Regions from separate parts of the Longispora urticae genome, predicted to be linked through region 1. Evidence: riboswitches for the same ligand, from Rfam matches in the RefSeq annotation. Region 1 holds a riboswitch; each other region holds the start of a gene.
What was found. A riboswitch is a leader RNA that binds a small molecule or an ion and turns the genes downstream of it on or off. The one in region 1 is predicted to bind cyclic di-AMP.
Positions count from the first base shown of each region.

Region 2: it holds a riboswitch for cyclic di-AMP, as region 1 does, so the genes downstream of both, PT931_RS05470 (C40 family peptidase) here and PT931_RS03905 (C40 family peptidase) in region 1, are expected to answer to the same signal.
Region 3: it holds a riboswitch for cyclic di-AMP, as region 1 does, so the genes downstream of both, PT931_RS28985 (coiled-coil domain-containing protein) here and PT931_RS03905 (C40 family peptidase) in region 1, are expected to answer to the same signal.

Region 1 covers NZ_JAQZSH010000008.1:27,142-37,244, forward strand. The annotation lists gene PT931_RS03865 (alpha/beta fold hydrolase) at 128-1,090, shown strand; gene PT931_RS03870 (YiaA/YiaB family inner membrane protein) at 1,140-1,430, shown strand; gene PT931_RS03875 (hypothetical protein) at 1,544-2,638, opposite strand; gene PT931_RS03880 (TIGR03943 family putative permease subunit) at 2,635-3,339, opposite strand; gene PT931_RS03885 (permease) at 3,336-4,337, opposite strand; gene PT931_RS03890 (4'-phosphopantetheinyl transferase family protein) at 4,446-5,108, shown strand; gene PT931_RS03895 (metal-dependent hydrolase) at 5,221-6,021, shown strand; gene PT931_RS03900 (alpha/beta hydrolase) at 6,029-6,973, shown strand; cyclic di-AMP (ydaO/yuaA leader) riboswitch at 7,127-7,258, shown strand; gene PT931_RS03905 (C40 family peptidase) at 7,300-8,256, shown strand; gene PT931_RS03910 (C40 family peptidase) at 8,441-9,406, shown strand; gene PT931_RS03915 (alpha/beta hydrolase) at 9,730-10,103, shown strand, end outside.
Region 2 covers NZ_JAQZSH010000011.1:97,070-107,172, forward strand. The annotation lists gene PT931_RS05435 (Xaa-Pro dipeptidyl-peptidase) at 1-1,432, shown strand, start outside; gene PT931_RS05440 (N-acetylmuramoyl-L-alanine amidase) at 1,539-2,405, shown strand; gene PT931_RS05445 (GEVED domain-containing protein) at 2,474-3,358, shown strand; gene PT931_RS05450 (NUDIX domain-containing protein) at 3,479-3,865, shown strand; gene PT931_RS05455 (DUF4352 domain-containing protein) at 4,088-4,609, shown strand; gene PT931_RS05460 (MarR family winged helix-turn-helix transcriptional regulator) at 4,606-5,037, opposite strand; gene PT931_RS05465 (aldo/keto reductase) at 5,112-6,065, shown strand; gene PT931_RS05470 (C40 family peptidase) at 6,130-7,104, opposite strand; cyclic di-AMP (ydaO/yuaA leader) riboswitch at 7,119-7,263, opposite strand; gene PT931_RS05475 (threonine ammonia-lyase) at 7,416-8,351, shown strand; gene PT931_RS05480 (S9 family peptidase) at 8,395-10,103, opposite strand, start outside.
Region 3 covers NZ_JAQZSH010000041.1:277,842-287,944, reverse strand. The annotation lists gene PT931_RS29010 (flavin reductase family protein) at 1-155, shown strand, start outside; gene PT931_RS29005 (NAD(P)H-binding protein) at 166-822, shown strand; gene PT931_RS29000 (GNAT family N-acetyltransferase) at 826-1,479, opposite strand; gene PT931_RS28995 (serine hydrolase domain-containing protein) at 1,765-3,141, shown strand; gene PT931_RS28990 (hypothetical protein) at 3,189-3,545, shown strand; gene PT931_RS28985 (coiled-coil domain-containing protein) at 3,645-4,583, opposite strand; cyclic di-AMP (ydaO/yuaA leader) riboswitch at 4,649-4,797, opposite strand; gene PT931_RS28980 (universal stress protein) at 5,010-5,489, opposite strand; gene PT931_RS28975 (ArsB/NhaD family transporter) at 5,486-6,724, opposite strand; gene PT931_RS28970 (PhzF family phenazine biosynthesis protein) at 6,952-7,779, opposite strand; gene PT931_RS28965 (DUF7638 domain-containing protein) at 7,887-8,975, opposite strand; gene PT931_RS28960 (MFS transporter) at 9,097-10,103, opposite strand, start outside.

The DNA of each region.
Region 1 (10,103 bases):
CGACCGACTCGCCGGGTAAGGTCTCGGCGTTCACGAACTCTCCGCGACGGCTGCGGTGCCCCCGGCCGTCCGCTTCGTCATGCCCTCCACCGCCGACCCAGTGGCGGGGCGGAAAGCAGAGCTGCTCATGTCCACCAACCTCGCCCCCGGGGTTCCCGCGAAACAGGTCAGCGTCGTCGAACACCACTGGGGTGGTTTCCGGTTCGCCTCCCGCGTCGCCTACTCCGCCACCCCGCAGATCGCCCCCGTCGTGATGGTGGGCGGCGCGTTCCAACGCAAGGAGACGTGGGGCCCGTTGGCCCAGACCACGCTCGCGGTGGCCGACGTGGTCACCGTGGACCTGCCCGGCTGGGGGGAGGCCGACACCCTGCCGCCGTCGTACGGGGCCGATTTCCTGGCCGCCACCCTGGTCAGGGTGCTCGACGACCTCGGGCTGGACAAGGTCAACCTGGCGGGGGGCTCCTACGGCAGCTCCATCGCGTACCGGGTGGCCCAGAAGTACCCGTACCGGCTGCGCAGCATGGTCCTGCTCGGCGCGATGAGCCGGATCCCGGACGGCGCGCGGGAGCGGATCACGCACACGCTGACCCTGCTCCGGCAGGGGCGGATGGAGGAGTTCGCCACCGAGTGCGTGGCCCTGATGATGTGCCAGGACCCGGCGCTCAAGGTGCAGCACCGCACGGCGATCAACCGGATCCTGCTGCGCCGGTTCGCCTCGGTCACGCCGGAGGAGGTGGCGCAGTACCTGGCGAACACCCAGCGGCTGCTGGACCACAAGGCGATGGACGCCAAGCCCGCGCCGACCGTGCCGACCCTGGTGGTGACCGGCGAGCACGACCCGCTGACCACGCCGGAGCTGTGCCGGGCGCTGGCCGCGACGTGCACGGACGCCTGGTTCGCGACGCTGGCCGACGCCGACCACCTCAGCTACCTGGAGCGCAGCTCGGAGGCGGCGGACCTGGCGCTGCGGTTCTACACCGGACAGCCGCTGACCAGTCTGCCGTACCTACGGGTCTCCGAGCGGGTCACGCCCCGGCCCGGCACCCCGGCGATGCGCCAGCCGGCCGAGGAGCTCATCGCGGCGGGTTGAGTACCCGTACTCATGCCCTGACCAGGGGGAACGGCCGAGACTATGTGACATGAACACCCCCTTGCAGGCCAAGAACACCGCCGCGTTCTACGTACAGTCGATCATCTCCTTCGGGGTCGCGCTCTCCGCGATGGGTCTCGCCGTCGTCTTCCTGCCGGTGGGGCCGTGGATCCGGTCGTTCCTCGCGCTCGGACTGCTCTACCTGGTCACGGCGTCCTTCACGCTGGCCAAGTGCGTGCGGGACAAGCAGGAGACGACGGAGGTGGTCAGCCGGGTGGACCAGGCCCGGCTGGACAAGCTGCTCACCGAGCACGACCCGTTCCGCACCCCGAAGGTCTGACACGCGGCGGGGCGCCGGCCGACCGACGGGGGCGGCCGCAACGCCCGAAGCCGGACCGGGCCCGCCCAGCCGGCCAGGCCCGGCCCGGTCAGGTCAGGTCAGGTCAGGTCAGGTCAGCGCAGCTTCGACAGCTCCAACGTGTGCCACATCAGCGTCTCGTGGTCCCCGGTGGACCAGAACAGGAAACCGTCGCGCGCGTTGACCCCGGACGCCACGTCGACGATCCGCACGGACCGCTTCGCGGCGGGGTCGTACAGCCAGATCGTGCTGGTCACGCTGTTGGCGTTGGCGGCCCCGGGCGTGGAGTACAACTCGAACCGGCCGGTGGACCCCAGGGCGAAGCCGAGGGTCTGCGCGTCGCCGCCGCCGATCCGCCGCTTGTCCGCGCCGTCGGGCCGCCGCAGTTCGAGCGTGCCCGCGGCGCCGGTGCCGGTCGTGAACCGGCACCACTCCGCCCCGCAGCTGACCTGCTCGCCGGCCTTGGCGGGCACGGTCCGCCGCGCGCCGCCGACCAGGTCGACCAGCTCGACGGGCGTGCCCTGCGGGGTCCACGGCGAGGTGGCCCAGGGCCAGGCCCGAAGAACGAGATCACCCTGCACGGGGGTACGCGTGACCTCGCCGCCGTCCTCCGCCACCGACCGCACCTCGGTCCCGTCGGGGAGGTCCGCCGCCCACCGCAGCCGCCCGTCGACCACCTGGAGGTCGTAGGCGGACCCGAACAGCAGCGGGGTACCGACGTCGGCGGTGACCTGGCGCGGCGGCCCCCCGGCCCGGTCGGCGACGTACAGCGCCTGGGTCTTGTCCCCGGTCACGGCGTCCCGGGTGCCCTGGAACCAGTACACCCGGGTGGCGGTGGCGGCGACCGCGTCGACGGTGCGGAGCTGGTCCGCGGTCCACGGCACGAGTTCGCGCACCTCGTCGCCGGTCCGGAGCACGTAGGTGGTGGTCCGCTTCGCGGGGTTCAGCCAGGTGCTCAGCCAGCCGAGCGAGGTGCTCGGGTCGAGGTACAGGTTCGGCTCGTAGGTGCGGCCGTCCACGAGGGTGCCCGTGGTGGTGCCGGTGGCCACGCCGGGCCAGGCCGCCGCCAGGTCGACGGCCGGCGCGGGCCCGGCCGGGGCGGTGGGGGCCACGGGGGCGGGCAGCGCGAGGAGCAGGCCGACGCCGAGCAGGGCCGCCCCGGTGCCGATGAACAGGCGCAGGTCGGTCATTCGTACGCCTTCTTCGGGGCCGCGATCGGGTTCGCCGACGCCACCGCGATGTACGGGATCTTCTCCGCGCTCACCTCGTCCAGATCGGTGCGCGGGTCGTACTTCCCGATCACCTCGAACCAGCTGTCCGGGGCGAGCCCGCCGGGCAGGGCACCGGTGAGCCCGATCTTGACCGGTCGGGCGTCGGCGGCGCAGCAGTTGATCCGCATCCGGGCCAGGTACACCCGGCCGTCGGGTCCGGCGACGATGAACCCGGACAGCTTGACGGTGCGGTCGGTGAGGGTCCGGCCGCCGTCGAACACCGAGCGGCTCGCGTAGTCCAGCACGGACAGCCGGACCGGGTCCCCGGCGGCCAGCGGCGGGTAGTCGGTGTTGGCCGGGGCGGTGCCGAGCGCCGAGCCGGTCCGGTTGACGGAGAAGCCGCCGAGCGCGGGCGGGGCGAGCAGCAGCACGGCGAGCATCGGCACCATGAGCAGCCACGCGGCGTCGAACCGGCCGCCGTGCTCGTGCCCGTGCTCGCCCGACTTACGGAACAGCCCGACGAGCCCGAGGACGGCGATGAGGACCATGGCGCCGCCGGCCACGTACAGCAGCGGCCACATGCCCTCCTTGACGTAGCGCACGAACGTACCCGAAATGGTGGTCTTCAGGATCGCGCCGCCGACGAGCAGCAGGATCACCGACCGGGTCGCCTGTCTCACCACAGCAGGGCCCCCGTTCCGACGGACACGAGCACGGCGACCGCGAAGGTCGTGGGCGCGAACCGGAGCGCGAACCGCCGCCCGAACGCCCCGACCTGCATCGCGAACAGTTTGAGGTCGACCATCGGGCCGACGACCAGGAACACCAGCCGCGAGGTGAGCGAGAACTGGGTCAGCGAGGCGGCCACGAACGCGTCGGCCTCCGAGCAGATCGACAGCACGACGGCGAGGGCGGCCAGGGCCAGCACCGACAGCACCGGGTTCTCGGCGACGGCGCGCAGCCAGGTGGGCGGCACGGTCACGTTGAGGGTCGCGGCGGCGAACGCCCCGATCGCCAGGTACCCGCCGGCCTGGGTCATGTCGTGCCGGGCGGCCGAGACGAACGCCATCAGCTTGCCCTTGCCCGCGTGGTCGTGGTGCGCGGGCTGGCGCAGCCAGTCGCTGCGGCCGAGCCGGAGCCACAGCCAGCCCATCACGACGGCGGCGGCGAGGCTCGCGCCGAACCGGGCGGCCACCATCGAAGGCTGGCCGGGGAAGGCCACATAGGTCGAGATCATCACGACCGGGTTGATCGCGGGCGCGGACAGCAGGAACGCCAGCGCCGCGCCCGGGGTGACGCCCCGGCGGACCAGCGCGCCGGCCACCGGCACCGAGGCGCACTCGCAGCCGGGCAGGATGCCGCCCGCGAGTCCGGCGGCGGGCACCGCGAGCACCGGGTTCTTCGGCAGCGCCTTCGTGAAGAAGCCCGGTGGCACGAACACGGCGATCGCGGCCGACAACAGGGTGCCGAGCGCCACGAACGGCATGGCCTGGATGACGATGGAGATGAACACCGTGGTCCAGCTCTGGAGCACCGGGGAGTCCATCGCGTCGGCGAGCAGCCCCCTGGCCAACACGGCGACGATGAGGAGGACCGCGAGGACCTCCACGGAACGCACGCGTCTCCGCCGGGGCGGCGCGTCGTGTCCGGTGGCCCGGACGGCGGTCTCTGTCTGCACAGAGTGACGGTACTAGTCGCGCCGCGCCACGCGAAGGGGTGAAACCCCTATAACGGACCTGTTATCTGGTACTCCAGTGGACAATTCGACGCCCGCTACCCTTCACCCGTGACACTGGCGATGGTCCTGGACACCGCGACGGTACTGGCCGACGGCGGCGGGGAACTGCTGACCGACGAGGAACGCGCCCGCGCCGACGCGTACCGACGCGGGATCGACCGGGACGACTACGTCGCCGCGCACGTCCTGGTCCGCCGGTGCGTGGCCGCCCTGCTCGACGTCCCGGCCGGCGAGGTGGTGCTCCGGCAGCGCTGCGCGGGCTGCGGCGCGGTCGACCACGGCCGGCCGTACGTCGACGGGCGGCCCGACGTGCACGTCAGCCTCTCGCACACCCGGGGCGCGGTCGCGGCGGCGGCCGGCTGGGGCCCGGTGGGCGTGGACGTCGAGGCGATCGGGCGACGGCTCGACGACGGGCTGATGGCGAAGGTGCTCGCGGACGGCGAGCTCGCCGCGGTCCGGGCGGCCGGGGACCCGCGCGCGGCGTTCATCCGACAGTGGGTGCGCAAGGAGGCCCTGATCAAGGTGGGGGCGGCGAGCCTGGGGCGGCTGCGGGACACCGACCTGTCGGCGCTGCCGGCGCACGTGCCGGCCGGTACCCATCAGGTTGTCCGATTTGCACCGTGGCACGTGCTGGACTGGCTCGATCCGGCGCACCGCTTCGGTTTCGCCGCCGTCAGCGCCCGCGAACCGCGCCTGCTCACCCCGGGCTGACCGGCCGCCTACCCGGCCCCCCGGACTCCAAACGTGTGCCCCGCAACAATCTGGTCACGGCCGCGTGTCGCAGTCGCCCACCCGGGCACGAACCGGGACGCTCGGCGACATGGTGATGGGTCCGACGCACGCAATGTCCGGGGCCGCCGCGTGGCTGGCGGGCTCCTGGGCGCTCGGTGAGTGGATGAACATCCACCAGCGCCCCGCCGAACTGGTCGTCGGGGCCGCCGTCTGCGCGGGCGCCGCACTGCTGCCCGACCTGGACTGCTCGGGCCGGGTCACCGCCAACAAGGGCGGCGCGACCGTGGCCCGCACCTTCGGGGTCGCGTCGCTGTTCCTCGCCGAGTGCGTGGAGAAGTTCGCCCTCGCCGTCTACACGGTCACCCGGGCCAAACACGACCCGAAGCGCAAGAACGGCCACCGCACCCTCACCCACACCTGGGTCTTCAACGTGGCCCTGGGCGGCCTGGTCGCGTTCCTCGCCGGGCACTGGGGCAAGCCGTTCGTGATCGGGCTGCTGTTCTTCACCCTCGGGCTCGCGATCCGGGGCCTGCTCGCCGACTGGGCCAAGGAGCGCGGCTGGATCGTGGTGACCCTGCTGTCGGCCGGCGCCGCGTACGGGGCCTGGCTGTGGCTGCCCGCCGACCGGGGCTTCCCGCTGCTCGGGCTCGCCATCGCGTTCGGCGGCGTCATCCACACCCTCGGCGACATGATCACCCGGGCGGGCTGCCCCGTCCTGTGGCCCCTGCCGCTGGCCGGCCGGGTGTGGCGCGAGATCGGCGTACCGAACTTCATGGCCGTCCAGGTGAACGGCGGGTTCGAACGCGGTGTCCTCCGCCCGTTTTTTGTGATCGTGGCCGGACTCGCCGGAATTCTTCTGGCGGTGCCCGACATCCTCGACCACCTGCGATGATGTGCCCATGTGGGTCAAGGACATCCTGGGCGACGCCTACGAGGCGCGCACCCTGCCGCTGCCGGACGACGAGAAGGGCGAGCTGGTCGCCACGCTCGTCCGCCGTCGGGCCGGCCAGTCCACCCGGGCGGTGCTCTACGTCCACGGGTACAACGACTACTTCTTCCAGACCCACCTGGCCGACTTCTTCGTCAGCCTCGGCTACACCTTCTACGCGATCGACCTGAGGCGCAGCGGCCGCAGCCTGCGCCCCGGCCAGACGCCGTCCATGGTGGACAGCGTCGCGGAGTACTTCGTCGAGCTCGACGAGGCGGCCCGGATCATCCGCGAGGAGGACGGCCACGACATCCTGGTCGTCAACGCGCACTCCACGGGCGGCCTGACCACCTCGATGTGGGCGCACAAGCTCCAGGGCACCGGCACCATCACGGCGCTCACCCTGAACAGCCCGTTCTTCGACCTCAACGCGAACTGGTTCCTCCGCCGGGTCGCGCCGGTCGTCCTCGCGCCGGTGGGCCGCCGCCAGCCGATGCGCTCGCTCCCGGCGGGCCTGAGCAGCGTGTACGGCGACAGCGTGCACGTCGACCGCAAGGGCGCCTGGAACTTCGACACCGCGTGGAAGCCGATCGAGGGCATCCCGACCCGGCTCGGCTGGCTGGTGGCGATCACGCACGCCCAGCGCCGGCTGCGCAGGGGCCTCAACATCGACGTCCCGGTCCTGGTGACCGCGTCCACCGCGTCGTACAAGCGTCCCGAGTGGAGCGACGACGCCACCCGGATGGACTCGGTTCTCGACGTCGCGCACATCGCGGAGTACTCCCGCGCGCTCGGCCCCGACGTGACATTCATCGAGGTTCCTGACGGCCTGCACGACCTCGCCCTGTCGGCGGAGGAGGCCCGCCAGTTCTACCTCGACACCCTGCAGGAGTGGCTGAACGCGCACGTAGGGTAATCGGGCGGAGCCTAGACCCTCCTCTGAGCTGCGGTGCGACCGGGTGGGGCTCACGTCTGGCCCGTCACTCAGGGTTGCTATGCCTCAGATCCCAGGTAGCGTCAGTCAACGTCCGGGAGTCAGCCACCCATTGATGGGGAGCGCCGGACGGGCCGCCGAGTCATCGTGACCGGTGAGCCGGGGAACCATCGCGGAGGTGCGACTCCTCCGCCGGGGTGAATCCGCGCAGTGCGCGGTAGGGCGCAATTTCTTCCCGTCCGAACCCGTCAGCTAACCCGGTAGGCGGTGTGCTGCCCGTGTAGGCAGACGAGGGAAGAGAGTCCTCCTTGGCACCATGTTCCGTGCCGGGGCTGCTGCGCGCCGCGCTCACTGTTGTGGGCGTCTCCGTGCTGGCCGTCTCGGGTCCGATGACCGCCGCTCAGGCCGATCCCGGTACTGACACTCAGGGCAAAATCGATCAGAACGCCCGCGAGGTCACCCAGATCTCCGGTGAGTACGACAAGGTGCGCGCGACGCTGGCCAGTACCCGGCTCGTCGCCGACACCGTCGCCGCGAAGTTGGCCCCCCTCGCCGACAAGGTCGCCGCGACCGCCAACCCGCTCGGCATCGCCGCCCGGCCCACGACCTCCCTGTTCGACCAGGTCGGAGCCGCCGCCGTGGCCACCCGTCCCGCGCCGGACAGCGTCGGGGACCTCACCAGCGCCCGGGGCGAGCTCGACGCCGAGAAGGCCCGCCTGGACGGCCTGATCGCCGAGCAGACGAAGCAGGAGACCACCCTGGCGGCGAAGAAGGCCGCCCTGGTGGCCGCCAACGCCGCGCTCGTCCAGGAGCGCGACGAGGCGAAGGCCGCCGCCGAACGGGCCAGCCGGTCCGCCGAGCGGTCCACCAGCCCGTCGAACACCTCCAACACCCCGCCGCCGAACGTTTCGGGCAAGGCGGGCGTGGCGGTGCAGTTCGCGTACGCGCAGCTCGGCAAGGCGTACGTCTACGGCGCGGCCGGCCCGGACACGTACGACTGCTCCGGCCTGACCATGCGCGCCTGGGGCGCGGCCGGCGTCGGCATCGGCGGGCACCAGACGAACGCGCAGTGGGCCGCCACCACCCGGATCGGCCGGGGCGACCTGCAGCCGGGCGACCTGGTGTTCTTCTACGGCCTGGGCCACGTGGGCATCTACGTGGGCAACAACCAGGTGATCCACGCGCCCCAGCCGGGCGAGTCGGTGAAGATCTCGAACGTCGACTCCATGGGCGGGTACGACGGCGCGGGCCGGGTCCGCGGTTAGTAGTTCCGGCTTTCCCGGGTAGACCCATTTGTGTGCCCGGTTTCTCGACCACCGAGAAAACAGCTCATCACCTCGCGTGATGGGCTGTTTTCTTTGTGTAGTAGGCATTTCCCGAAGGTGGCACGCATCTCACAAGGCGGGTAACGTGGGCGCGGCTTGTTGCCTATGAAAGGGTCGTGCTGCGTTGACCACCGTCAGCCGGAAACCCCTCCGCGTACTGGCCATCGGCTGCCTCCTCGCCGTCGCCGCAACCCTCGGCGCCTCACCCGCCCAGGCCGAGCCCACCCCCGCCGAGCTCGCCGCCCAGATCGACAAGGCGTCCGAGGAGCTCGAGAAGGTCATCGAGTCCTTCAACAAGGTGACCGAGCAGCTCAAGGTCACCCGCGAGGCCGTCGACAAGCTGAACATCCAGCTCAAGCCGGCCCAGGACAAAGTGGACGCCGCGCGGGGCCGGATCGGCGCCGTCGCCGCCGCCGCCTACAAGGGCCAGAGCGTGTCCTCGATGAGCGCCCTGCTCAGCTCGCAGAACCCGTCGAGCCTGATGGAACAGCTCACCATCCTCGACCAGTTCGCGTACGGGCAGCAGCAGGAGATCGCCGCCTACAACGAGGCCAAGTCCGCCTACGACGGCGAGAAGACCAAGCTCGACGCCGCCCTCAACCAGCAGACCGCCCAGGAGAAGGAACTCTCCGGGCAGAAGGCGAAGATCGAGGAGGAGCTGAAGAAGCTCCAGGAGCAGCGCAAGAAGGCCGGCATCGGCCCGGGCGGCACCGTCGGCCTCCCGGCCCCGCACCTGCCGGGCACCGCGGGCAAGGCCGTCGACTTCGCGTACGGCGTCGTCGGCAAGCCCTACATCTTCAACGCCGCCGGCCCCAACGGCTACGACTGCTCGGGCCTCACCATGGCCGCGTGGAAGTCCGCCGGCGTCTCCCTGCCGCACAACGCGGCCATGCAGTGGGACGCCACGGCGCACATCCAGCGCGGCGAGCTCCAGCCCGGCGACCTGGTCTTCTCCAACGGCCTGGGGCACGTGGCGATCTACGTCGGCAACGACAAGGTGATCCACGCCCCCCAGCCGGGCCAGAACGTGATGATGGCCCCCATCACCCAGATCGGCAGCATCTACGGCTACGGCCGCGTGCGTGGGTGAGGACCCGCTGAGGACGACGCTGGCGGCGCCTCGGCGGAAGGTGCAGGGCGCTGCCCTAGCCCCTTCCGCCGACGCTTGCCAGCCCCGCCCTCAGCGGGCCACTTCGTCTTAGGTCAAAAGCTTTTTGTGGGGTACGCCATTCGGCGTGCCCCACTTTTGTGCGGGGCGTGGAATTGGGTTGAGGAGAGGGTGCGGGGTGTCGCAGACTCGGGGCGTGTGTTCCGTTATCCACAACTGGCAGGCCGCGCGCATCCGGGTGGCGCTCTGACCGTGGTGTCGGCCGTTGTCGGCACCAGGGTCCCGCGTCCACAGTTCACCTCAGGATGACGAGGAAATTCACCATGCGCGCACCCGTACCCCCCATTTTCGTGTTCGTTCACGGCGGCTCCAGCAACGCCCAGGCATGGGGTCCGTTGCAGAACGAACTGGCCCTGCTCGGTCACCGCTCGCACGCCGTCGACCTGCCCGGTCACGGCAGCCGGGCCGACAGCCCCGCCGCCTACTACCGTCAGCCCCAGGACCTCGGGGCGCTCGCCTCGGCGCCCTCCCCGATGCGCGGCGTCACGTTGCGGGACAACGTGCGGCACGTCGTCGACACCCTGCGGCGACTCGCCGGGCCGGCGCCGGTCGTCCTGGTCGGCAACAGTCTCGGCGGCCTGACGATCAGCGCCGTCGCCAACGCCGCACCGGAACTGCT
Region 2 (10,103 bases), on a different contig from region 1:
GAAGGCCGTGATCGACTGGCTGAACGGCACGGCCACCGCCCGCACCGCGACGGGCACCCCGGTCGTCGCCACCTGGGCCACCGGCAAGGTCGGCATGATCGGCAAGTCCTGGGACGGCAGCGTCGCCAACGGGGTCGCCGCCACCGGGGTGAAGGGCCTGGCCACGATCGTGCCCATCGCCGCGATCTCCAGCTGGTACGACTACAACCGGGTCAACGGGGCCGTCAACCCCCGGGTCAGCTCCGTGCCGAGCCTGCACAGCCTCGTCAACGGCCGCCCGGCCGGCACCTGCACCGCCGTCGCCAACGCCCTGAGCACCGGCTCGGACCCGGCGACCGGCAACTACAACGCCTTCTGGAACGCGCGCGACTACAAGGCCAAGGCTAGCCAGGTGAAGGCTTCCGTGTTCGTCGTACACGGCATGAACGATCTGAATGTCGCCGGTGTCAACTATGGACAGTGGTGGGACGCGCTGGCCGCCAACAACGTGCCGCGCAAGATCTGGCTGTCCCAGGAGGGGCACGTCGACCCGTTCGACTTCCGCCGGCAGGCGTGGGTGGACACCCTGCACCGCTGGTTCGACTACTGGCTGCTCGGCCTGGACAGCGGGATCATGTCCGAGCCGATGGCCTCCGTCGAGCGCGGCGCGGACGTCTGGGCCGACTCCACCAACTGGCCGCCGGCCGGCACGGTCGACGGCGTCTACTCCCTGAAGGCCGGCACCCCGGGCGACCTCAGCCTCGCAGCTCCGACGGCCGGCACCACCTCGATCTCCGACTCGCCGAACGCCAGCGAGACCACCACCGTCAGCAACCCGACCCAGAACAAGAACGGCCGCAAGGTGTACTGGACCGCGCCGCTCACCGCGCCCCTGCACCTGGCCGGCACCCCGACGATCACGCTGCGGGTGAAGTCGAGCAAGCCGACGACGATCCTGTCCGCGCGGCTCGTCGACTACGGCACCGCGACCCGGGTCAACTACCGCAGCGCCGGCGAGGGGATCACCACGCTCGCGGGGGAGTCCTGCTGGGGACCGGCCACGCCCGCCGACGACGCCTGTTACAAGAACACGGCGAAGACGGTGGCGACCGCGGACCTGGCCGTACTCAGCCGGGGCTGGATCGACGGCGCGCACCGGGACTCGCTGAGCAGCCCGACGAACATGGCGGCGGGCACCTGGTACACGGTGACCTGGAAGCTCCGGCCCCTCGACCAGGTGCTGGCCCCCGGCCACCGGCTCGGCCTCGTACTCAGCCTCAGCGACCAGGAGTTCGTGTCCCCGAAGTCCACCGGCGCGACCGTCGACATCGACCTGGCCCGGAGCCTGCTGCGCCTGCCGACCGCCCCGGACGCCGTGGCCGGGCTGACCGCCGGAGAGTCCGCGATCACGGTCGAGGCCCCGGACGCGCCCTCGGTGGTGGACTTCCGGTAGCCCTCTGACCTGCGGTGCGACGCTTCCCGGTCCCACGAGTTGGGAGCCGGGAAGCGTCCGCCGGCTAGGATGACCGGGTCCTGGCGTCGATGAAGGGAACTCGCTCGTGCGGACCCGAGTGCACAACGCAGCCGTGTTCGTGGCGGCCGGAGCCCTCGCGGTGCTCGCCGGTTGCGGCACGTCCGCGCCGAGGGCGACCCCGGTCGCCGCGCAGGTGAGCCCGTCGGAGGCCGCGCCGAGCCCGTCCGCCGCGCCCACCACGGCCGCGCCCTCGCCCTCCGCGACGCCGTCGCCGTCCGGCTCGAAGGCCCCCGGGATGGTGACCAAGGGCCTGGCCGGCAAGACGATCGTCATCGACCCCGGGCACAACCGGAACAACTACCAGCACGTCTCCGAGATCAACAAGCAGGTCGACGCGGGCAACGGCATGAAGGCCTGCGACACCACGGGCACCCAGACCAACGACGGGTACTCGGAGGCGGCGTTCACCTGGGACGTCTCGACCCGGCTGGCGACCCTGCTCCGGGCGGCCGGCGCCAAGGTCGTCATGACGGTGGACGCCGGCACGCCGTGGGGCCCCTGCATCACCGACCGGGCCAGGATCGGCAACCAGTCGGGCGCGGACGTGGTGATCTCCGTGCACGCGGACGGCGGGCCGGCCGGTGGTTCCGGGTTCCACGTGATGGAGCCCGGGTTGGCGAGCCCGACGAAGGCGGACTCGCACCGGCTGGCGATCGCCGTGCGCGACGCGTACCGCGCGGGGACCGGCCTGCGGACCGCCAGCTACATCGGACAGGACGGCCTCAACCCGCGTACCGACATGGGCGGTTTGAATCTGAGCACTGTGCCGAAGGTGATGTTGGAGGCCGGCAACATGCGGAACGCCACTGATGCGGGCCTGATGAAAAGTCCGGACTTTCGCCAGAAAGCAGCACAATCGCTGGTCACCGCCTTGAGCCGGTATCTCAGCTAATTGGACATATGGGGTAAGATCCGCTAATCATGCCTAATGGCTGGTGGTTCTCTCCCAAGGATGGTGCTGTGCGAGTACATTCCCGGCTTGCTGCGGCGGTTGCCGCCGGCTGGATAATCATTGGTTCCCTGTCCCTCCCCGGCGCGGCCCAGGCCACGCCCGCCGCTCCGGCGGCCCCTGCCGCTCCTGCCGCTCCTGCTGCTCCCGCCGCGCCGGCCGCGCCCGCCGCGGTCGCTGAGGACGGCAAAGGCACTGACTGGGCCGACGCCCCGGACAGCTACCTGACCAGCCTCGCCGTCAACGGCCCCCGGCACACGTTCTCCGAGGCCACGAAGGGGCAGACCTTCGCCCTCGGCAAGACGGTCGACTTCGAGAACGACGGCCACCCGAGCATCAAGGCCCAGGGGGACGACAAGCTCGGCACGGACGACGAGGACGCCTTCCCGAACCCGCTGGTCCTGGACCGCAGCGGCGCCACGATCGACCTGCCGGTGCCCGTCACCAACACCGGGCACATCGCCGGCACCCTGGCCGGCTGGCTGGACTTCAACAACAACGGCAAGTTCGAGGCCAGCGAGCGGGCCGTGTCCCCGTTCGCCGGGAACGCCACCTCGGTGGTCCTGACGTTCAACGTCCCCGCCGCGACCGAGGGTGACACCTACGGCTACGTCAACGACACCCCGTTCATCCGGGTCCGGATGTACCCGGGCGCGAACTCCGCCCCGACCGTCTTCGGCGCCACCCCCGGTGGTGAGGTCGAGGACCACCCGGTGGTGTGGGGCACGACCCCGAAGCCGTCGGCCACCCCGTCCGTCAAGGGGCAGCTCCCGGTCACCGGCCAGAGCAACGGCAACGTCTGGTCGACGCTGATCCCGGTGGGTGCCGGGCTCCTCCTGCTGGGCGGGGTCCTGGTCGGCTGGGCGTACCGGCGGCGGCTGATCGTCCGCGCCTAGCGTTCACTTCCCGGGGCGTCCCGGTGGCAGGCCCGTGAGGGCGGCCACCGGGACGCTTCCGTTTCCCGGGCCGTCGGCCCCCAACCGGACACCACGGACGCGAGGCTCTAGCCTCACGGCATGGAGATCACTCGCGAGGTGGCCGTCATCGTCCTCACCGATCCCGCCGGTCGGGTGCTCATGCAGCACCGCACCGAGGACGCGCCGGTGTCTCCGGGCCAGTGGACACCCCCCGGTGGTCGGCTCGAGCCGGGCGAGACCCCGCTGCTCGCCGCCCAGCGCGAGCTGTACGAGGAGACCGGGCTCGTCGCGTACCTCAAGGCCGTCCGGGTCGTCGAACTGGGCGCGACCGACGGGGTCGGGGTGCGGTTCCACATCTTCTCCGGCACCACCGAGGCGACCCAGGACGAGGTGGTGGTCGGGGAGGGGCAGGCGATGCTGTTCCTCACCCGGGAGGAGATCGCGGCCAAGGAGCTGACCGGCATCGCCCGGGTGATCTTCCCCTAGTTGTCCACAGGCCGCCGTGGCCGGTTGTCCACAGGTCGGGGAGCCCCGCCGCGCGTTGTCCACAGGCTGGTGGTTGTCCACAGGACGTAGCCGGCTTGTGCACAGAGCCTGTGGATAACCCTGTGCACAACCTGTGGATAAGTTGTGGACAACCCTGTGGGTAACCTCTCTTCCTTGTGGATAACCTGTGGATAACCGCAGGTCGAACGTAGGCTCGGGCGCATGGCGAACAAGAGCAAGCTGCCGCTCGCGCTGGGCATCGCCGCGCTACTCCTCGTGATCGGCGTCGGTGTCCTGGTGTTGTCCACAGGCGGCAAGGACGAGGACAAGAAGGTCGCCCAGCCGACCCCGTCGGCCACGGGCCCGGTCCGGGACGCCGGCTTCGAGTTCACCGCGGACAAGGTCGAGTGCGGGGTCGAGAAGGTCGGGGCCGACGCGCTGACCAAGACCCCCCAGGGGCAGTTCTGCCTGGTCACGCTCGGGGTGCGGAACACCGCCACCCAGGGCCAGCTGTTCACCGACTCGTTGCAGCGCGCGTTCACCGACGCCGGGGTCGAGGTCCGTAGCGACCCGGTGGCCGGGGTCTACGCCAACGGCGCGAACCAGGCACTCGTCAAGGAGATCCCGGCGGGTACGACGGCCACCGGCGTCGTCGTGTTCGACATCCCCAAGGGCGCGAAGCTGACCCGGCTGGAGCTGCACGGCGGCGTCACCGGTTCCGGCACTGTGCTGCCGGTCGGCTAACCCGCCGCGCCGGGCGGGTCGGTCAGCGCGCTGAGCGCCCGGATCAGGAACTCCCGGAACTTCTCCTGCTCCTCCGGCGTGAACCCCGAGATCAACCGCGCCTCGACCGCCAGATTCCCCGGCTCGACCCGTTCCAGCAGCTCCAGCCCGGCCGGCGTCGCCTTCAGCACCAGCACCTGGGCGTGCACGTCCGTCCGGTGCTTCTCGATCAGGCCCTTGGCCAGCAGGTTCGCGGTGATCGTGGACATGGTCTGCGGGGTCACCAGGCACACCCGGGCGAGCTGGGCGGCAGAGAAGTTGTTGGGCGAGGCCGCGAGCACCAGTAACGCCAGGTGCTGCGGCACGGTCAGCCCGGACTCCCGGAACGCGTCGGCCTTGGCGGCGGTCAGCGTCTGCTCCAGCCTGCGTACGAACATCCCGAGTTGCATGGTTGGCACACTATCAGTGCTCTGATAGTCTCGGCCCCAGAACAATCAGAACACTGATAGCTGGGAGAGTACTGATGCAGCAGCGCACCCTGGGCACCACCGACCTGACCGTGGGCGCGGTCGGCCTCGGCTGCATGGGCATGACCTGGGCGTACTCGACGGGGACCCAGTCGCCCGACGAGCACATCAAGGTCATCCACCGGGCCATCGACCTCGGCGTGACCCTGATCGACACGGCCGACATCTACGGGCCGTACGACAACGAGGAGCTCGTCGGCCGCGCGCTCGCCGGCCGCCGCGACGAGGTCGTGCTCGCCACCAAGGCCGGGCTGGTCCCCGCCCCGTTCCCGGCCGCGATGAAGCCCGACGGCCGCCCCGAGCACATCCGGGCGGCGGTCGACGCGTCCCTGAAGCGGCTCGGCGTCGACCACATCGACCTGTACCAGATGCACCGCGTCGACCCGGCCGTGCCGATCGAGGAGTCGTGGGGCGCGTTCGCCGAGCAGGTCGAGGCCGGCAAGGTCCGGTACCTCGGGCTGTCCGAGGTGACCGCCGAGGAGGCCGCCCGCGCGCACGCCGTGCACCCGGTCGCCAGCATCCAGTCCGAGCTGTCGCTGTGGGCCCGGGACTACCTCGACGAGGTCCTGCCCTGGACGAAGGCCAACGGGGCGGCGTTCATCCCGTTCTCGCCGCTCGGCCGGGGCTACCTGACCGGCGCGCTCGCGAGCATCGACGACCTGGAGGAGGGCGACCGGCGCCGCCTGATGCCCCGGTTCTCCGCCGAGCTGATGCTCGCCAACCAGAAGCTGGTCGACGCGGTCCGGGTCATCGCCGACCGGCACGGCGCCCGGCCCGGTCAGGTGGCGCTCGCGTGGACCCTGGCGCAGGGGGAGCACGTGGTGCCGATCCCGGGCACCAAGCGGATCTCCTACCTGGAGGAGAACGCGGCGGCGGCGGACCTCGTCCTCACCGCCGAGGACCTCGCGGATCTCGACACGCTGCCGACCCCCGAGGGCACCCGCTACTAGCTAGTCCCCGGACACACGAACGGCCCGTCCTCCTCGTGGAGGGCGGGCCGTTCGCAGGGGGGTGTCAGCGCGCGTACTTGGGGCGGGCGTAGGCGGTCGGGGTGTCCCCGCCCATGTCCACGCCCTCGACCTTGACGTTCTGACCGGGCTGCGGGGCGTGCACGACCAGGTTGTTGCCGATGTACAGGGCCACGTGCCGGTCGCCGCCGTAGAAGATCAGGTCACCGGGCTGGAGCTGCGACCGGGTGATCGGGGTCGACGCGTCGCGCTGCCAGCCGGTGTAGTGCCCCATGGACACGCCACCCGCGGCCCACGCGGCCATTGTCAGGCCGGAGCAGTCGTAGGCGTCCGGACCGCCGGCGGCCCACACGTACGGCTTGCCGATCTGGGCCATCGCGAAGGTCACCGCCTTGCCGGGCGGGCCGGGGATGAACGGCGGCACGTAGTCGATCCGGGTGCCGTTCCGACTCGCCCGGTCCTTGTACGCCGCGGTCCGCTGGGCCTGCAGGGCGTCCATCTCGCCGGTGATCGAGACCTTCTTGGCGGAGAGCTCGGACTCCATCTTCTGCTGCGAGTCGAGCAGGGTCTGGATCTTCTTCTTCTCGGCGTCGAGGGGTGCCTTGAGTCTGTTCAGCTCGTCGATCTGCTTCTGCTCCGACGCGCTGATGGCGTCGAGGAGGGTCAGCTGTTCGAGCATCGAGTCCGCCGAGCCGCCCCCGAGGAGGGCGTTGGCGGTGCTGGCCTTGCCGCCCTTGTACGCGGCGGCGGACATCAGGCCGATCTGCGCGTACGCGACGTCGACCTTGTCCTGGAGGGGCTTGACCTTGAGGGAGGCGGCCTCGACCTCGGCCTTGGTGGTCTTCAGCGTCGCGGCAGTCTTGTTGTACTGCTCGATCGTGCCTTCCAGCGCACTCCACTTGGAATCCAACTGGCGCTCGATCTCGTCGACATCGTCGGCGTGCGCGCTGCCCGCGAAGGACATCACGACGGAGGCGGTGACGGCGACGACGGCTAAATAGGCTCCGCGGACGGATTTCACCTGGGCTGCTGACTCCTTCTTCCCTCAGCCGCCTACCGGGTTAGCTGACGGGTTCGGGCGGGAAGATCGCCCTACCGCCACTACGAACAGTGACGGATTCACCCCAACTAGCTCTGTGGGTCCCCGATTCGCCACAGGGCGACTCGGCGGCATTCGACCGGTGCTCCCCCCGTCGGGTCGCTGTACCCGGACGAACGGTCCCAAGGCTAGACGCTGGACTGGGGGGTAACAAGTTATCTGCTTGTGCCACTTCGTGCGGTAGCTACCCAACTACCTAACGATGAATTCCGCGTGTGGTTACCTTGACGACTATGAGGCTCGTGACCTTGGGTGACATCCAGAAAGCCGCCACAACCATTGCGGGTACCGCGCTGCGGACCCAGCTCGTGCCGTGCGCGTGGGCCGACGCCGACCGGCCACTCTGGCTGAAGCCGGAGAACCTGCAGCCCATCGGCGCTTTCAAGATCCGTGGCGCGCGCAACGCGATCCGCCCGGACATGCCCGGAGTCATCGCGTACTCGTCGGGCAACCACGGCCAGGCGGTCGCGTACGTGGCCCGGCAACTGGGCATGCCCGCCATCATCGTCGTCCCCGACACCACCCCCGAGGTGAAGATCGCGGGCATGCAGAACCTCGGCGCGGATGTGATCGTCGTCTCACCCGGCGAGCGGGAGGCCCGGGCCCTCGAACTGGTCGCGAAGCACGGCTACCCGCTCATCCCGCCGTTCGACCACGTCGACATCATCGCCGGACAGGGCACCGTCGGGCTGGAGATCGCCGAGGACCTGCCGGACGTGGAGGTCGTGCTCGTACCCGTCAGCGGGGGTGGCCTGCTCTCCGGGGTCGGCACCGCCATCCGCGCGCTCGCCCCGAACGCGAAGGTGATCGGCGTCGAACCCGCGCTGGCCGCCGACGCCCGGGAGAGCCTCGCCGCCGGCCGGGTCGTGTCCTGGCCGCTGGAACAGACCGAGAAGACCATCGCCGACGGTCTGCGCAGCCCGCGGCTGTCCGAGCTGACGTTCGCGCACATCCGCGAGGTGGCCGACGCGATCGTCACCGTCACCGAGGAGGAGATCGGCGCGGCCGTGGGCGTGCTCGCCCGGTCCTCGCGGCTGGTGGCGGAGCCGAGCGGGGCGGTGTCCACGGCGGCGTACCTCTACCACCGGGAGGAGCTGCCGCTCGGGCGGACCGTCGCGATCATCTCCGGCGGGAACATCAACCCGGCGCTGCTGGCGGCTCTGGTCTGACCAGCCCGGCGCCGGCCCCGACGTGGGCCGGCGCCGGGTCTGCCTAGCCCGCCAGCCCCACCACGTCCAACAGCCACGCGTTCACGTACGACTCCTCTTTCCACACGTCGTACCGGCCCGACGGGCCCATGTGCCCCGCGCCCATCTCCGTCTTGAGCAGCACCGGACCGCCCCGCCCGACGACCCGCAACCGGGCGACCCACTTCGCGGCCTCGTGCACGCCGACCCGGGGATCGTTCAGCCCGGCCATCACGAGCAGCGCCGGGTACTCCTGCGCGGTGACGTTCTCGTACGGGGAGTAGGACTTCATGTACGCGTACACCTCGGGGTCGGCCAGCGGGTTGCCCCACTCGTCCCACTCGACGACGGTGAGCGGCATCGTCGGGTCGAGGATCGTGTTCAGCGCGTCCACGAACGGCACCTGCGCGACGATCCCGCCGAACGCCTCCGGCGCGATGTTGGCGATCGCGCCCATCAGCAGGCCGCCGGCCGACGCGCCCCGGGCGACGGTGCGCTCCGGGCTGGTCCAGCCGGCCGCCGCCAGGTGCCGCGCGCAGGCCACGAAGTCGGTGAAGGTGTTCTTCTTGTGCAGCAGCTTGCCGTCGTCGTACCAGTGCCGGCCCATCTCGCCGCCGCCGCGGACGTGCGCGATGGCGAACGTGACGCCCCGGTCCACCAGGGACAGCCGGGCGATGGAGAACCACGGGTCGATGCTGGTCTCGTAGCTGCCGTAGCCGTACAGCGACAGGGGGGCCGAGCCGTCCCGGGGCGTACCCTTCAAGGTCATGATCGAGATGGGTACCCGGGTGCCGTCGGGGGCCGTCGCCCACTCGCGGAACTGCTCGTAGCGCTCCGGGTCGAAGTCGCCCAGCACCGGGCGGCGCTTCAGCAGGGTCAGCTCGCCGGTGGCGATGGTGTAGTCGTACACCGAGTCGGGGGTGGCCAGCGAGGTGTACGCCAGCCGGAACGTCGACGCCGGGTAGTGCGCGTTGCCGGTGGGGGACACGTCGTACACCGGCTCGGGGAACGTCAGCTCGCGCGGTTCGCCGTCGTTGGGCAGCACCCGCAGCCCGGTCAGGCCGTCGCGGCGGAAGTGCACGACCGCGTGGTCGGCGAACGCCTGCACGTCCAGCAGCCGGGTGTCCTCGCGGTGCCCGATCACCTCGTGGAACTGGTTCGTGTCGTCGACCGGGGTCCAGCCGAGGACGAAGTTCTCCGCGTCGTGGTTGTGCAGTACCCAGAAGCGGTCGCCCTGGTGGTCGATCTGCACCTCGACGCCCTCGACCCGGCCCGCGCCGAAGACGGCGAACCCGCCGGTCGGATCGTCCGAGGACACGAACCGCAGCTCGCTGGTGATCTTGCTGCCGATGTCGATGACCAGGTAGTCGGCGGACCGGGTCAGGCCCACGCTCACCCAGAACTTCTCGTCGGTCTCGTGGTGGACCAGCACGTCTGGCTCGGTGGAGCCCAGGGTGTGCCGCCACACCTGGTGCGGGCGCCAGGCCTCGTCGACGGTCAGGTAGAACAGCACGTCCCCGGCCCGCGACCAGGCGGAACCGTGGAAGGTGTTCGGGATCTCGTCGGGGAGCACCTCGCCGGTGACCAGGTTCTTCACCCGCATCGTGTACCGCTCGTCGCCCGAGTAGTCCGTCGAGAACGCGAGCAGGGTGCCGTCGGGGCTCGGGTCGTACGTACCCAGGGAGAAGAAGTCCTTGTCGCCGGCCAGCTCGTTCTCGTCGAGCACGACCTGCT
Region 3 (10,103 bases), on a different contig from region 1:
GCCTGCTGATCCCGGGCACCCAGTACGTCGACCCGGTCGGCTGGGACCCGCTGATCATGAAGTTCTGCGAGTTCTTCGGCGGCGGCGGGTACGTGCACCCGTCCCGGCTCGCCGAGGGCTGGAACATGCCGCACCAGCTCGCCCCGGCCGCCTAGGGTCAAAGCCATGCGGATTGTCATCGCCGGCGGCCACGGTCAGATCGCGCTGCGCCTGGAGCGGCTCCTCGCCGGGCGCGGGGACACCGCGACCGGGCTGATCCGCCGCCCGGAGCAGGCCGACGACCTGCGCGCGGCGGGGGCCGTGCCGGCGGTGTGCGACCTGGAGTCCGCCACGGTCGCGGAGGTGGCCGCGCACCTGGCCGGGGCGGACGCGGCCGTGTTCGCGGCCGGCGCGGGCCCGGGCAGCGGCATCGACCGCAAGGACAGCGTCGACCGGGGCGCGGCGGCCCTGTTCGCCGACGCGGCGGAGCGGGCCGGGGTCCGCCGGTTCGTGGTGGTCTCCAGCATGGGCGCCGACACCGAACCCCCGGCCGGTACGGACCCGGTGTTCGCCGCCTACCTGCGCGCGAAGGGCGCGGCCGACGAGGACGTCCGGGCCCGGGCCGGGCTCGACTGGACGGTCCTGCGGCCGGGGCGGCTCACCGACGGACCGGGCACCGGGCTGGTCACGCTGGCGGAGCGGACCGGGCGCGGCGACGTGACCCGCGACGACGTGGCGGCGGTCCTGCTGGCGCTCCTCGACGCGCCGGGCACGGCCGGGCGCACCCTGGAACTGATCGGCGGGGACACGCCCGTCGCCGGGGCGGTCGCCGGCCTCGGCTGAGCGTCAGGGCTGGCGGGCGATGAGGACGTCGGCCTCGCGCCTCCAGCCCAGGCGGGAGTACAGGTGCTGGCCGTCGGCGCTCGCGATCAGCAGCCCGGTCCGCGCGCCCTGCTCCACGGCCGCCCCGGCGAGCGCGCCCATCACGGCGCTGGCCAGGCCCCGGCGGCGGTGCTCGGGCGTGGTCTCGATCCGGTCGGCCACCGCGTCGGTACCGGAGACGGCGAGCTGGCCGCGGGCCGCCAGTACCCCCGAGGGGTCGTGGATCGAGACCGTGACGACCGGGCCGTCGACCTCGACCGTCGAGCGGTAGCCGTCCGCCGGGGCGTGCCGCGGGTGCGCCGTCAGGTCGACGCTCATCAGCCACTCGGGGCGGTCCAGCAGCTCCAGGCCGCCGGCCGCGAGGGCGGTGCCGACCTCCTCGGGGCGGGTGGTGGTCACCGTCAGCCACGTGCGCAGGTCGGCGGCCGCGACCCGGGCGGCCAGCCGGGCCACCGAGTCGGGTTCCTCGTCGGCGCGGAGCGCGAACACCTCGACCTGCCGGCCGGGCTGGTCCCACCGGACCCGCAGGCCGCCGTCGACCGGCTCGGGGGCGGGCAGCCGCCGGGCCAGGCTCCAGCCCCGCAGCCACCGTCGGACCAGGTCCGCCATGATGATCATCCGGCAATTACAGCACGCCGCCCCGGCCCCGGACAGGGTCTGTGGCCCGCGCCATGGCACCGAACGGCGTCCCGCGCGGGTCGCGTCATCCCCCACCAGGGCCGGGTCGATCCACCCGGCCCTGGTCGCCCCGCCCGGCCCTGGTCGCTCCGCCCGGCCCTGGTCGCGCCCCGTCCGGCGCTGGTCGCCCCGTCGGCGAGGGGCAGCCCGGCTCCCCGGGCTGAGGCATGATTCTCAGTGACCCCGCCCCCGACGGACTCCACGATGGAGTCACAAGGAGTCACCGTGTCCGTGCTGCGCGCCCTCATGCGGGAGATCGACCTCGGCCGCCCGCACTCCGCCCCGCCGTCCGACCTGGCCGAGGGCCTGGCCGTCTGCCAGATCCCCGGCGCGAGCCTGGCCCTGATCGAGGACGGGCGGATCACCGAGACCCTGACCTCGGGGGTCCTGCGCGCCGGCGGCCCCGACCCCGTCACCGACCGGTCGCTGTTCCAGGCCGCCTCGATCAGCAAGGCCGTGGCGGCCGCGTGCGCGCTGCGCCTGGTGGCCGCCGGGGACCTGGACCTCGACGGGGACGTCAACGACCGGCTCACCTCGTGGCGGTTGCCGGCCAACGACGGCTGGCAGCCCCGGGTGACGCTCCGCCAGCTGCTCGGGCACACGGCGGGCACCACGGTGTCGGGCCTGCTCGGGTACCCGGACGGCGCCCCCGTCCCCACCGTCCCGGCCCTGCTCGACGGCGGGGGCAACAGCGACCCGGTCCGGGTGGTCTCCGTGCCGGGGACGCGGTTCGGCTACTCCGGCGGCGGGTACACCGTCGTGCAGCAGCTGGTGTGCGACGTGACCGGCCGGGACTTCCCGGACCTGGCCACCGACCTGGTCCTCGGCCCGCTGGGGATGACCCGGAGCACGTTCGCCCAGCCGCTGCCCGCCGCGCTCGCCGGCGACGCCGCCTCGGGGCACCGGGTGGGGCCGACGGCGCTGGCGGGCGTCGGGCACACGTACCCGGAGATGGCCGCAGCCGGCCTGTGGACCACGCCCACCGACCTGGCCCGGTTCTTCCTCGCCCTGCGGTCCGCCCTGGCCGGCGAGCCCGGCGCGCTCCTCCCCCGGGACCTGGCCGACGCGATGGCCACCCGGTCCGGGCCGACCACCCCCTACGGCCTGGGGCTGCAGTTGTCCGAGCCCGACCTGCCCGCGTCGATCGGGCACGGCGGCGGCAACGAGGGCTTCAAGTGCCAGGCCACGCTGTTCCTCGACGGCGGCCGGGGCGCGGTCGTCATGACCAACGGCGACTACGGGCACGCGCTGATCACCGAGGCGCTGCTGCCCGCCCTCGCGAAGGGGCTCGGCTGGCCGACCCGCCCGGCCCCGGTGGGCGGCCCGCCGGTCGCCGGCCGGTTCACGGGTGACGACGGCGAGTTCCTCGTGACCGGCGACGCCGCCGACCTCGCGTTGACCGCGCCGGGGCAGGCGCCGGTGGTGCTGCGGCCCGTCGGGGACGGGGCCTGGCGGGCGGGCGGCCTGAACGTGACGGTCCGGTTCCCGACGCCGGACTCGGTGGTGATCACGCAGGACGCGGCCCCCGGCCAGGACATCCACGCGACGCTGGCCCCGTGGAGCCCGGCGGGGCAGCCATCGACATCTATAGACACTGTCTAAAGTAGACTGTTACGGTCGCCTCTCCGCCTCCCGAAGGAGAAGCGCTCATGTCACGACTGCTCAGGACGGCCCTGGCCGCCACGTTCACGCTCGCCGCCACCGGCGTGAGCCTCGCCGTCACCGCACCAGCCCAGGCCGCCCCGCCGTGCAGGGTCGCGTACTTCCTCACCGACGGCGGGACCGCGATCGGCGCGGAGGCCTGGATGATCTGCTACGACGGGCAACCGGAGCGCCAGATCTACGTCTCGCTTCAACGACTGAACCCCGGCACCGGCACCTGGACCACCGTGTCGAGCTACTGGGAGACCACCACCTACATGTGTGTCGGCACGGCCACGAACACCTACCGCAGCATCAACGACACCACGAACGTGGTGAGGACGATCACCGCCAACTGCGGCTGACGCCCGGCGGCGGGCACCACCCGGTGCCCGCCGGCCGGCGCGGAGCCGGCCGCACGCCCGGTCCCGTGAGCGCCGGACCGGCCGGAAGCCCGGCACCCGTCAGCGCATCGACAGGTGCACGTGGTTCGTGTGTTCCGACGACGGGTCCCCGCTGCCGAAGTACGAGCGCCAGCCCGTGCCCGGCATCCAGATCTGCCGGAACCAGATGACGTAGAGCACCCCGAGCCGGTCCGCGTTGGCGATGTACCAGGCGGCGAGCTTGTTGCCGTAGTCCTTCTCCGCGCCGACCGCCATCCCGCCGAAGCCCTTCGCTGCCGAGGACCAGTCGCAGGCCTTGCCGCGCGGGTGCTCCCCGCCGTCCTCGGCCGAGCGGTAGCAGGACACGTAGTGGTCGAAGTTCGCCTTCTTCGTCTCGTTGTACGCGTGCAGGGTGCGCGGCGACAGGCAGCCGCTGGTGGTCGGGTCCTTCACGGAGCAGCCCTCGGACGGGAAGCTGCCGTCGGGGTTGCGCGGCGCGGGGGTCGCGTTGGCCGGCAGGTCGCCGAAGCCGAGGGTCGGGTCGCCGCCGCCGGCCGAGCGCAGCGCCTTGAGCGCCTCGTCCTGGCGTTTGCGCAGCTCCTTGAGCTGGTTCTCCTGTTCGAGGATCGCCGCGTCGAGGTCCTTGCGCTGCCGAGCGAGGGTGGCCTGGGCGGCCTTGAGCGCGGTGACCTGGGCCCCGTCGCGCTCGGACAGGTAGCGCACCGTCGCCGCCGTGTCCAGGAAGCTCTCCGGTGACCCGCTGGACAGCAGCGCCTGCAACTGGGCCGACGAGCCGCCCCGGTACTGCGCCGCGGCCAGCCGGCCCACCGCCGCGCTCAGGTCGGCCACCTTGGCCTGGGAGGCGAGGATCTCCTCGGACAGTTCGCCCTCGCGCTTCTTGGCGTTGGCGATCGCGGTGCGCGCGTCCTGGTACCCCTGGGAGGCGGCCCGGAGCGCGTCGCGCAGCGGCTTCGTACCCCCCTCGGGCTCGGCCTGGGCCGGGGTGATCGCGACCAGCATGGTGGCGGCGACGGCGACGACTGTCAGGGCGGCACGACGTGCTAAGACGGACAAGACAGACAGAACCCTTCTCCCGTACCCGCCTACCAGGTCAGCTGACGGATTCGGGCGGGAAGAGCGCCCTACCGGCCGGCCCTCCACAGAGGAGCCGGGCGGATTCACCCCACGTACCTTGGGTCCCCGGCTCGCGAGTGCGACTCGGCGGTGACTCCCGGTGCCACCCGTCGGCGGCGAGGGTCCGGTCGTCTGCACGCCGATGCTAGGACAGAGCGTGACTCTCGGCAACTACCACGCGTTCAATCACACACTGTGGAGAGATCGTCGTCACGCAGAGCGACAATTCGAGCAGAGGGGTACCCGGCGGGACGGTTCCGCCGTGCGGCCCGGCCGGCGCGGGCGCGGCCGCCGCCGGACCGGTCGGCGGGGCTACCCGGCCGGCGGGAGCAGTCTCGGGGAGGTCGCCGCGTCCGGCCACAGCAGCAGCACCCGGCACGGCGCGTGGTCCACCACGAACCGGGTAGCCGGCCCCAGGCTGCCCGGGCCGGGCCGGGAGTGGTCGCCGTCCCGGGCCAGGACCAGCAGGTCCGCCGCCTCGCACGCCTCGACCACCAGCCGCTCGGCCCGGCCGGAGGTGGCGGCGATGTGCGCCGGGCGGCCCAGCCGGGCCACGGCCGCGTTCAGCAGGGTGCGTTCGGCCGCCCGGACCGCCGCCTCGACCGTGTCCCCGGGATCGGTACCGTGCCCGCCCCGGCCCAGCCGGCCCAGGAACGCGCCGTGCAGGCTCTCGGCCACGCCGGGGTCCGTGACGTGCAGGAGTGTGATGTCCGCTCCCGGCGGCGCCAGGTCGGCCGCCGCGTCGACGCAGGCCGGCCACGTGCCCTCGGTGAGCCAGACGAGAATCCTCATACCCCCCACAGTCGCAGCCCCAGCCACAGGGCGACCACCCCCGAGGCCAGACACGCCGGTACGGTCAGCGCGCCGAGCCGGAGGAACTCCGCCACCGTGGGCCGGGCGTCGTGCGCGTGCAGGATCCGCCGCCACAGCAGGGTGGCCAGCGAACCGACGTACGTGAGGTTCGGGCCGACGTTCACGCCGATCAGGACCGCGAGCACCAGGCCGGGCGAGTGCGCGACGGCGGGCACCAGGACCAGGGTGGCGGGCAGGTTGTTGACCAGGTTCGCCAGCACCGCCGCGAGGGCCGCCACCGCCAGCAGGCCCAGCAGGTCGCCGCGCCCGGGGACCAGGCCGTCGAGCAGCGCGCCCAGGCCATGCCGGCGGACCGCGAGCACCACCACGCCCAGGGCCAGCACGAACCCGCAGAACGCCGGGTTGGTCTCGGCGAGGATCCGGCCCAGTCGGCGCGGGGTCCGGCGCAGCTCGGGCAGGGCCAGCAGGGCCGCTCCCCCGGCGGCGGTCCAGGCCGGGTGCACGCCCAGCGGCTCGGCCACGGCGAAGCCCGCCAGGGTCAGGGCCAGCACCGCGAGGGCGTAGCGCGGGGCGGGCGGGGCGGGCACGGGCACCGGCTGCGCGGGGGTGCCCAGGTCGGCGGCGAAGAACCGGCGGAACACCAGGTACTCGGTGCCGATCACCGCCAGCCACGGCAGCGCCATCAGCCCGGCGAACCCGGCGAACGTGAGCCCGGTGGCCGCGAAGGCGAGCAGGTTCGTCAGGTTCGACACCGGCAGCAGGAGCGAGGCGGAGTTCGCCAGGTGGGTGCAGGCGTACACGTGCGGGCGGGCCCGGACCCCGACCGCCGCCGTCGTCGCGAACACCACCGGGGTGAGCAGCACCACCGTCGCGTCCAGGCTCAGCACCGCCGTGACCAGGGCGGCGATCACAAACACCACCCCGAGCAACCGGTGAGGGGTACCGCCGCCGAGCCGGGCCGCGAGCGCGCCCGCGTACCGGAACACGCCCGCCGTGTCGGCCAGGTGCGCCAGGACCAGGACCGCCGCCAGGAAGCCGACCGTCGGGGCCAGCGCGACGATCTCCGCCCACGCGGCGCCCGGGGACACCAGCCCGAGGAGCACCGCGAGGGCCGCCGCCGGGCCCGCGACCAGCACCTCCGGCAGCCGGGCCGGCGCGGCCACCGCGAAGCCCAGCACGCCCACCAGCAGCGCCACCGCGATCACCATCTGCACGGGCATACGCTACGGGCGCCCGTGTACTCCTCCTCACGGTGCCCGGCCGGCTGGGCGGCGCGCGCCGTGGAGCGTCGCGGGGACGCGGAACAGCACCGACGCCCCGGCCCTCGCCGAAGCCCGTGGCGGCAGACACCACGGCGGGAACGGGCGGGGCCCCACCGCACCGGGCGCGGCTGCCAGCACCAACGACCGACCGCAGGCCCCGCGTACCCGAAGAGTCGGGTCTAGAGGTCGACCTCGCCCGTCACGCAGGTCACGGTGCCGCCGGCCACCCAGAGCGCGCCGTCGGCGTCGACGGTGACGTGCACCCTGCCGGCCCGGCCGAGCGCCGCGCCCTGGCTCGCGACATAGGGCGCGGTGACCCGGCCGGTGCGCAGCAGCCACCCCGCGACGGAGGCGTTCAGGCTGCCGGTCACCGGATCCTCGACCGTCGCGCCGTCCTTCGGGAAGAACGCGCGGACCTCCAGCGCGGCCGGCGAACCGGGCGGATACAGGCCGACGACGCCGAGGTCGAGGTCCACGGCCGTCGGGCGCACCGCCGCGACGGCCGCCGCGTCGGCGAGCAGCACCGCCACCCAGCCGGGGCCGTTGTCGACCCACTCGGCGTCCACGACCGCCGACCGGTCCAGGCCGAGCAGGCCCGCGATCCGCACTACCAGCGCCTCGTCGACCGGCCCGGACCGCACCAGCGGCGGCGCTGCGAACGCCAGGCCGTCGGCCGTGCGGCGCACCCGGACCAGGCCGGCCCCGCACTCCTGCACCACGACCTCGGATTTCGGGGTACCGCCCGCCGACAGCCACGCGTGGCACGTGCCCAGGGTCGGGTGCCCGGCGAAGGGCAGCTCCTCGGTGGGGGTGAAGATCCGCACCCGGTAGTCGGCGTCCGGGGTGCCCGGCGGCAGCACGAACGTCGTCTCGGACAGGTTCGTCCAGTGCGCGAACCGGTGCATCTCGTCCGTGGTCAGGCCGGTGGCGTCGAGGACCACGGCGACGGGGTTGCCCCGGTACGGGGTGGTGGTGAAGACGTCGACCTGCCGGAAGGGGCGCAGCATCCGGCCAGTGTAGGACCGGGGACGGGTGCGCCGTCCCCACCGGCCGGCGAGGGCGGGGCGTCGGGCACAGCCTGCCGTGGCCTACGGCCGGGCGGGGCGGGTCCCGGTCACAGCAGGCCCGCGCGGGCCGCCGCGAGTTCGGCGCGGACCTGTTCGAGGACGCGGCCCATCCGGTCCCGGACGTCGAGGAACCCGGAGTCCGTGCCCCGGTACTCGATCCGAGCGTCGCCCGTCGCCAGCAGCACCTCCGCCAGCTCCGGATGCTGCCGGCACCGCGCCCGGTGCAGTTCGGCCACCACCGCCTCGCGCGCCGCCGTCCACCCCGGGCGGTGCCCGCCGGCCGCGAGCAGTCTCCGGGCGTCCCAGTCGCCGCGCGCGTCCCGGATCGCGTCCCGCACCCCGGGGTCGGCGGCGGCCAGGGCCAGGTAGGCCCGGCTGAGGGTCGGGTAGGTGTGCCCGCCGAACTCCACCGGTGCCGGGTACTCCGCGCGCAGCACGTGCACGCTCGGCGGCCCCGGCCAGCTCCCGAAGACGGAGTCCAGCACGACGGTCGGGTGCCCGGACTCCGAGGGGCCGTCCGCGTGCCGTCGGGTGTCCGCGTCGGCGGCGGCCCGGGCCCGGTCGGCGAAGAACTCCAGCGCCTCCTCGTGGTCCTCGGCGGTCACCGGGTCCCCGTCCCCGTCGAGGGGTTCGCCGACCGGGGTGGTCAGCGCCCGGTACGGCCAGTCCTTGACGTCCATGTCGCCCAGGTACATCCGCTCGTGTTCCGGCACCGCCAGGTACGCCGCGCGCAGGGCGGCCCGGTTCTCCTCGGTGGGCACCCGGCGGAACTCCTCGACGGCCTCGTCGCACCGGGACTCGGCGGTGGGCCGGCCGGCCAGCCGGTCCATCTCGTTGCTGACCTCGGCGAACAGGTCGTCGGCGGTGAGATACCCGTCGGAGCGGGCGAACTCCCAGGTGGCCAGCTCGAACGCTGAGGCCCGCTCGCCGTCGCGGGGCGTGACCGTGATCCAGCCGGAGTCGAGTTTCGCGCGCAGCTCGTCGAGGGTGAGCAGGCCCCAGCACTCGACGAGCCCGTCGGCGTACACGATGAGGTCGGTGAGGAAATAGGTGTCGCCGTTCCGGACGAAGACCGGCCGCCAGGTGCCGTCGATCCGTTCCTCGTCCGCCATCCGGTACGCGCGCCGCTTCGTCACGGGCCCAGTATGGCCACCGCCCGCCACCCCGCCGCCGGGCTCGGGGAGGGCACGTGCGCGGGCCGGCCGCGCGGACACCCCCGTCGCCGCCCGCGCGGACCGGCCCCCGCTCGGCCGCGCGTCACCCGCCCCGGGGTTCCGGCAGTTCCCGCAGCCGGCTGACCGGCGACACCACCAGCGCGATCACCACCAGCGCGGACGCCACGGCCGCGACGGTCAGCGCGCCCCGGGCCCCGAGCGCGCCGGACAGCAGCCCGGCCGCCAGTCCGCCGAGGGCGCCGCCGCCGAACAGCAGGGTCCGGAACACGGCCGTCATCCGGCCCATCATCGACTGCGGGGTGGCGGTCTGCCGCAGGCTCACGATGATCACCCCGGCGACGCCGAGCCCCAGGTACGTCAGGAAGAACGACGCCACGAACAGGGCCACCATGACCGGCCGGGGGCCGGCGGCGAGCGGGATCAGCGCGGGGCCGAGGACCAGCGCCGACTGGGCGACGAGGTAGACCCGGCCCAGGGGGAAGCGCCGGATCACCCGCCGGGAGACGGTGGCCCCGATCAGGCCGCCGACGGAGGCGGTCGCGAACACCCCGCCGAGGGTGGCGGCGCCCAGGCCCAGGTCGTGCGTGCCGTACAGCAGGAACATGGTCCACACCGTGACCAGGGAGAAGTTGCAGCAGAACCCGACGAGGGCCAGGGCCCGCAGCACCGGGTCGCCGAACACCCAGGCCAGTCCCTCGCGGAGTTCCGGGCCGAGCCGGCGCCGCCCGGCGGGTGCGGGCCGCGGTTCGGGGGTGCGGATCAGCAGCAGGGAGACCACGGACGCCAGGTAGGAACACGCGTCGACGATCAGCGCGACCGGGGCGGTCACGGCGCTGACCAGGGCACCGGCCAGCCCCGGGCCGGCCACGTCGGCGGCCGAGGAGCTGACCCCCATCTTGGCGCCGGCCTCCACGTAGTGCTCCGGGTCGCGGACCAGGGTGGGCACATAGGACATCCAGCTCACGTCGAACAGCACCGACGCGACGCCGATCGCGCAGGCGATCAGCAGCAGCGGGGTCATCCGCAGCACGTCCAGGGCGGCCAGCGCCGGGATCAGGGCCAGCAGGACCAGCCGGACCACGTTCGCGC